2 linked regions of the Anaerobacillus alkaliphilus genome follow. The main gene of each other region encodes a partner of the protein of the gene in region 2 in a complex. Links are inferred from orthologs where the notes say so. Each region holds a gene or a part of one and is shown on either strand. Other genes may lie near its edges.

Region 1 (3,046 bases), on a different replicon or contig from region 2:
TCTTAAGCGCGTATGAAAATCTACTCCTTCTTTTGCTACTAAAGATGGGTTTGTTGTTACACCCGCTAGTACACCTAGAGCATTCGCTTCACGAATTTCTTCTAAATTTGCTGTATCAATGAAAAACTTCATATCCTTCACCCCTGATTTGTATTTTCACACTGAATAACTATATTCGCTGATAGTAGTCTTAATTCCTTTTGAGAAACTTGTCGATTCCTTCCTAATGGGAAATTAGTTCAAGGGGCTTTTTTAGAGGACTCAGAAGACCCTATTTCAAGAAAAAACCTTCTTTTTTAGATTTGGCGGACTCAGGAACCCTTATTAGACCGATATGGCAGCAAAACACCCTTAAACATTGAAAATAGCGTCCTCACAGTCCGTAAAATTTCAAAAACGGCTATTTTAGCTAAAATAAGGTCCTCTGAGACCGCTTGACTAGAAGGCAACCTTTTCTGAACGCAAAAAAAGTTGATCTCCTAACGGAGACCAACTTTTGACGACAATATTAAGCTTTATTTGAAGAACCAAACTCACGCATTTTGCCGATAACTGTTTGCTTGATTACTTCACGAGCTGGGCCTAAGTATTTACGAGGATCGTAAACTTCAGCGTCAGCAGCAAGAACTTCACGAACAGCTTTTGCAGAAGCGATTTGGTTTTCTGTATTTACGTTAATTTTTGCTGTACCGAAAGAAATTGCTTTCGTGATATCAGCTGTAGGAATTCCAGTACCACCATGTAACACTAGAGGTACACCAGTTAGGTTTAGGATTTCTTCCATCTCTTTGAAACCTAAGTTAGGCTCACCTTTGTATGGTCCATGAACAGAACCTAATGCAGGAGCTAAGCAGTCAATTCCTGTACGCTTAACTAACTCTTCACACTCTTTTGGATCAGCATAGATTACGCCATCAGCGATTACGTCATCTTCCTGACCTCCAACAGTTCCTAATTCCGCTTCTACAGATACACCGTGGAAGTGAGCAAGCTCAACTACTTTTGAAGTAATTTCAATATTTTCCTCAAAAGAATGGTGAGAAGCATCGATCATAACAGATGTAAATCCAGCATGAATTGCCTCCGCACATTTTTGGAAGCTTGAACCATGGTCTAAATGAATTGCAACAGGTACAGTTGTTTTGTACTCTTCCATAAGCGCTTCTACTAATTTTACAATTGTTTTAAAGCCACCCATGTAACGTGCAGCACCTTCTGAAACCCCTAGGATTACTGGTGAGTTTTCTTCTTGAGCCGCTTGAAGAATTGCTTGAGTGAATTCAAGGTTGTTAAGGTTAAACTGACCTACAGCGTACCCTTCATTTTTTGCTTTTAATAACATTTCCTTCATTGACACTAAAGGCATTGGTGATATCCTCCTTTTGATTAAACCACTTGTGTTTAGGTAGTCCTGAATAAGATCAATAAAAAACATTACTTTTAAATTTTAACCCATTGTACATAGAAATTATGTATAGATGATGCTTTTTAAAAAACCTACTCAAGTTGTACAGACCTATTATAGCATACTGAGTAAAAAAATCACGGAAATATCTTGACAAAACGATTAACGTTATGTAAGCGTTTCCTTATACTCCGATTTGCTCTTTAATAACTGCACGTACCTCATCAATATCCAAAGGTTTCGCAAAATGGGTAATTGCCCCTAACTTCATCGCTTCATTAATCATGTCTAGCTCACCATAAGCTGTCATCATTATTACTTGGATACCTGAGTTATAATCCTTTAGCCTTCGAAGGATTTCTAATCCGTCCATTCCTGGAATTTTCATATCTAGAATAACTAAATCAGGTAAGTTCTCTTCGACTATACTTAGTGCCTGAACACCACTTGCAGCTTGGTATGTATCGTAACCATCTTTTTGAAAGATTTCATTTAATAAAACGCGAATACCAAATTGGTCATCGACAATTAAGATTTTCTTTTTCAAATTCTTCACCCATTCCTTGTATTTTCATCCTTACATTATTCTGTGTTTCTTTAAGTTTTTCCTTCTATTTGTAAAAATTTCTTTTAATATCCACTTAAATGAATTTAGTATCGCCATTACGATAATAGTTGTAGTTACGCTAAAACATTCACAACTACATTTAGTTTAATATGGCTCCATTAAGGTATTATGAAATTCATCCACTTAAAATTAGGCTGTTATCGCAAAGTTTTATTGGCTGATATCTTCATCTAGGGTATTTTTCCGATTATTTCAGGGTAAAAAAGCCACAATGTTTACGAAAAAGAGCCTAAAATTAAGAAAAAAACGTAACCCAAGGGGCTACGCTTTATTTAATGACGCTCTGATAAACTCTCTAAATAATGGCTGTGGTCTAGTTGGACGTGAAACAAATTCTGGATGGAATTGAGATGCAACGAAATATGGGTGATCTTCAATTTCAATAATTTCCACTAAGCGGCCATCTGGGCTTGTCCCAGAGAAAATAAAGCCTGCTTTTTCCATTTGCTCACGGTATTCGTTATTGAACTCGTAACGATGGCGATGGCGCTCATAAACCACTTGTTCTTTGTAAGCTTCAAAAGCCACTGAGCCTTCAATTAATTTACAAGGGTATAGACCTAAACGTAATGTACCGCCTAAATCTTCAATATCTTTTTGCTCAGGTAAAAGGTCAATTACTGGATAGTTTGTAGCAGGGTTAAGTTCAGCAGAATTAGCTCCTTCTAAACCTAAGACGTTTCTTGCATACTCGATCGATGCTAATTGCATCCCTAAGCAAATTCCTAAGAAAGGCACTTTATTTATACGCGCATATTTAATTGCAGAGATCTTACCTTCAATTCCACGGTCACCGAAACCACCAGGAACTAGTACACCGTCAACGTCTTGTAATAAATCAGTTACATTTTCCTCTGTTACATCTTCAGCATTAATCCACTTGATTTCGATATCAGCATCAAATGCATAACCAGCATGTCTTAATGATTCTGCAACAGAAAGATAAGCATCTTGAAGGGCAACGTATTTTCCTACTAAAGCAATTTTTACTTTGCCAGAAAGATTTTTTACCT
Region 2 (3,358 bases):
GCGCCACTTGGCGAAGGGAAAAATCTCGTTTGGAGAAAGCCGAATTCTACATTTAGTCTATATATGCTCTCCCATATTGCGATTAGAGCCGTAAAGAAGACTAGCCTTCTTACTATTGTAGTCATCACCCATTTCCTCCTTCATTACTTTCTCAATCTCCCCAGCTAATAAGCTCATAATATCTTCTTCAATTTTTAGGAACTCTGGGGAAGAAGGTTTACGCGGTCTTGGAAGATCGACTTTAAATTCTTGAATAATACCACCGGGTCTTGTGCCCATTAAGACAATCCGATCTGAGAGAAGAACCGATTCACGAATATTGTGAGTTACAAAGATAATTGTTTTTCCTGTTTGTTCCCAAATGAATTGAACTTCTTTGTGTAACATCGAACGAGTTTGTTCATCTAATGCCCCAAACGGTTCATCCATTAATAGAATTTCAGGATCCATCGCAAGTGCTCTTGCAATCGATACTCGCTGCTTCATCCCACCTGATAATTCATGAGGATAAGATCCTACGAATTTACTTAAATGTACAAGTTTAAGATATTCAAGCGCTTTTTTCTCAGCAACTTCCTTGCTAAGTTTTTGCTTTTTAAGTCCAAACATGACATTTTCTAAGACGGTTAACCAAGGCATTAACGCCGCTTCTTGAAAAACGACACCACGATCAGGTCCAGGACCATTTATCTCTTTTGTTCCAATCGTCACAATTCCATTAGTTGCTTTGTCTAACCCAGCGATAATATTTAACAGTGTTGACTTTCCACAGCCAGATGGACCTAGTAGAGACAAAAACTCACCTTTTTTAATCGTTAGATTAATGTCATTGAAGACTGTAAACGTAGTATTTTCTTCTTTATTAGAAAACGTTTTTTCAACGTTCTTAATCGTAACGTGTTCCATATAAAAACCTCCAAACACATTAATAAGATAAAACATATATTTTTACTCGGAATTAAACTATTACTAGTATATGACGGATAGTGAAAACTGTCAATCATATAATTGCACCTAAAAAAACAGTGACAAAGGGATTTTTTTTTGGTTTATGGAGAAAATGTTGGTAAAAAACAATGAATTCGATTGTTTATTACTATTTTTATGATAACATATAGTGTAGCGCATAGACCGGAATATCTTGGTAGCAGTTAATTCTGGGTTGAATAATTTTCTACTCTTGTTTATTATGCTTTGTTGTCTAACAAGGCATTCTTTTTATAGGAAGTTTGTTTGGAAGGTAGAAAGGGTTTTGTTAATACAGGCAAAACTAAATCTAGTGGAAATAGGTGTTGGATATGAAAGAGGATCGAAATATCTTACAAATACTTCGACATTCTAGGCATGATTGGCTTAATGTCATACAGTTGATCAAAGGAAATCTTACTTTGAAGAAATATGATCGAGTCGAGGAAATTATACAAGAGATTGTAAATCAAACACAAAATGAAAGTAAGCTTTCGAATTTAAATATGCCTAAATTTGCAAGTGATCTATTAGTTTTCAACTGGGTAAACAAAAATCACTTTCAATTAGAGTTTGAGGTTATTGGTGATTGTGTCGATCTTCAATCATATGATGAAAGGCTATTACAATGGTTCATGGAATTTTCAAATCACTTAAACGAAAGCTGTGAGCGGTATGGAGAAAATCACCTACAATTAACAGTTGAGTTAATGGAAGAGGAACTTCCCCGCTTTACATTTGATTTCCATGGGAGTTTACAAGAAGTGGAAAAAATAAATAAATTTCTTGGAAACGAGCAGAATTGGAATGAACAGTTGCAATTAGTGGAATCTTATATTAATAAAGAAGAGTTTTATATAACAATTCAGTTAGTCTAACAGGCTAAGCTAACTGGATAATGATAATTTTGAGGTGAAAAGATGTTTGTAGATAAGGTTACAGTGTATGTTAAAGGTGGCGACGGTGGTAATGGAATGGTTGCATTCCGTCGTGAAAAGTATATTCCTGATGGTGGTCCCGCTGGTGGGGACGGTGGAAGTGGAGCAAATGTTGTCTTTGAGGTAGAGGAAGGTTTAAGAACATTAATGGACTTCCGCTATCAACGCCATTTCAAGGGTGACCGTGGCGAGCATGGAAGATCCAAAAGTCAACACGGCAAAAATGCTAGTGATTTTGTTATAAAAGTGCCTCCAGGGACGACAGTGATTGATGAAGAAACGAAGATAACGATTGCTGACCTAGTGAAACATGGACAAAGGGCCGTAATTGCAAAAGGTGGCCGTGGAGGTCGGGGAAACAGTCGCTTTGCAACTCCAACAAACCCAGCACCAGAAATAGCTGAGAATGGTGAACCAGGTCAAGAGAGAAATATCACGTTAGAATTAAAGCTTCTTGCTGATGTTGGCCTTGTTGGCTTCCCAAGTGTTGGGAAATCAACATTACTATCGGTTGTTTCGGCAGCAAGACCAAAAATTGCAGAGTACCACTTTACTACAATAAAACCTAATTTAGGTATGGTGGAAGTTGAAGAAGGCCGAAGCTTTGTTATGGCGGACTTACCGGGATTAATCGAGGGTGCTCATTTAGGAGTCGGATTAGGGCATCAGTTCCTAAGACATATTGAGCGGACAAAAGTAATTGTGCACGTTATTGATATGTCTGGCCTAGAAGGTCGCGATCCTTATGATGATTACGTAAAGATTAAACAAGAATTGAAAGAATATAATCTTCGTTTAACTGAACGTCCAGAAATTATCGTTGCAAATAAAATGGACATGCCAAGTTCAGAGGAAAACTTAACGTTATTTAAAGAGCAGCTAGGAGAAGATATTCCAATATTCCCAATTTCAGCTCTTACGAAACAAGGTTTGAGAGAACTAATTCTAGCTATTGCTGATAAAGTGGATGTTACTGGTGAATTTCCGCTTACTGAACCAGAAGAAGAAGAAAGTAGAATTGTTTATCGTCATGAAAGAGCCGAGGCTCCATTTAAAATTAGTAGGGATGATGATGGTGCATATGTTCTTTCTGGTGATGCATTAGAGAAGTTATTTAAAATGACTGATTTTAGCCGAGATGAGTCAGTACGTAGATTTGCTCGTCAAATGCGCGGGATGGGTGTTGATGAAGCACTTCGTGAACGCGGTGCAAAAGACGGAGACCTTGTCCGAATTATGAAGTTTGAGTTTGAATTCATTGAATAATTCTAAAAAAGCTACCTTCAAAGGTAGCTTTTTAATTACTAATTATGAATTTTGAATTGGAGAATTTAAAATACTTACATTAAAGCACTAAAATAATGTTCATAATTCATAATTGAATAGTTGTCAAAATAGTCTTGCAAATTTATAATGTAGTAATAGGAAATTTCAGGTGGTGTTGTCATTGTCGA

Evidence for each region. The genes of interacting proteins can lie anywhere in the genome.
Region 1: the proteins of DS745_RS13515 (region 2) and DS745_RS05225 are in contact, whole or in part, in a solved structure (PDB 1F51), measured with the Bacillus subtilis proteins. The link is inferred for Anaerobacillus alkaliphilus from one-to-one orthologs.

Annotation. Positions count from the first base shown.
Region 1 is NZ_QOUX01000021.1:29,792-32,837, forward strand. Bases 272-2,957 are described here. They hold DS745_RS05225 (response regulator), read right to left. Parts: upstream 1,953-2,957; coding sequence 1,590-1,952; downstream 272-1,589. Other genes in these bases: DS745_RS05220 (class II fructose-bisphosphate aldolase), read right to left, coding at 509-1,366; DS745_RS05230 (CTP synthase), read right to left, coding at 2,295-2,957. Also shown: fsa (fructose-6-phosphate aldolase), read right to left, coding at 1-132; more of DS745_RS05230, read right to left, coding at 2,958-3,046. UniProt on the Bacillus subtilis protein: Key element in the phosphorelay regulating sporulation initiation. Phosphorylation of spo0B during sporulation initiation.
Region 2 is NZ_QOUX01000042.1:126,992-130,349, forward strand. Bases 74-3,071 are described here. They hold DS745_RS13515 (Spo0B C-terminal domain-containing protein), read left to right. Parts: upstream 74-1,298; coding sequence 1,299-1,844; downstream 1,845-3,071. Other genes in these bases: DS745_RS13505 (ABC transporter permease), read right to left, coding at 74-125; DS745_RS13510 (ABC transporter ATP-binding protein), read right to left, coding at 74-906; obgE (GTPase ObgE), read left to right, coding at 1,887-3,071. In the rest of the region: more of DS745_RS13505, read right to left, coding at 1-73; more of DS745_RS13510, read right to left, coding at 58-73; more of obgE, read left to right, coding at 3,072-3,170; DS745_RS13525 (ACT domain-containing protein), read left to right, coding at 3,352-3,358. UniProt on the Bacillus subtilis protein: Key element in the phosphorelay regulating sporulation initiation. Acts on spo0A. Mediates reversible phosphoryl transfer from spo0F to spo0A.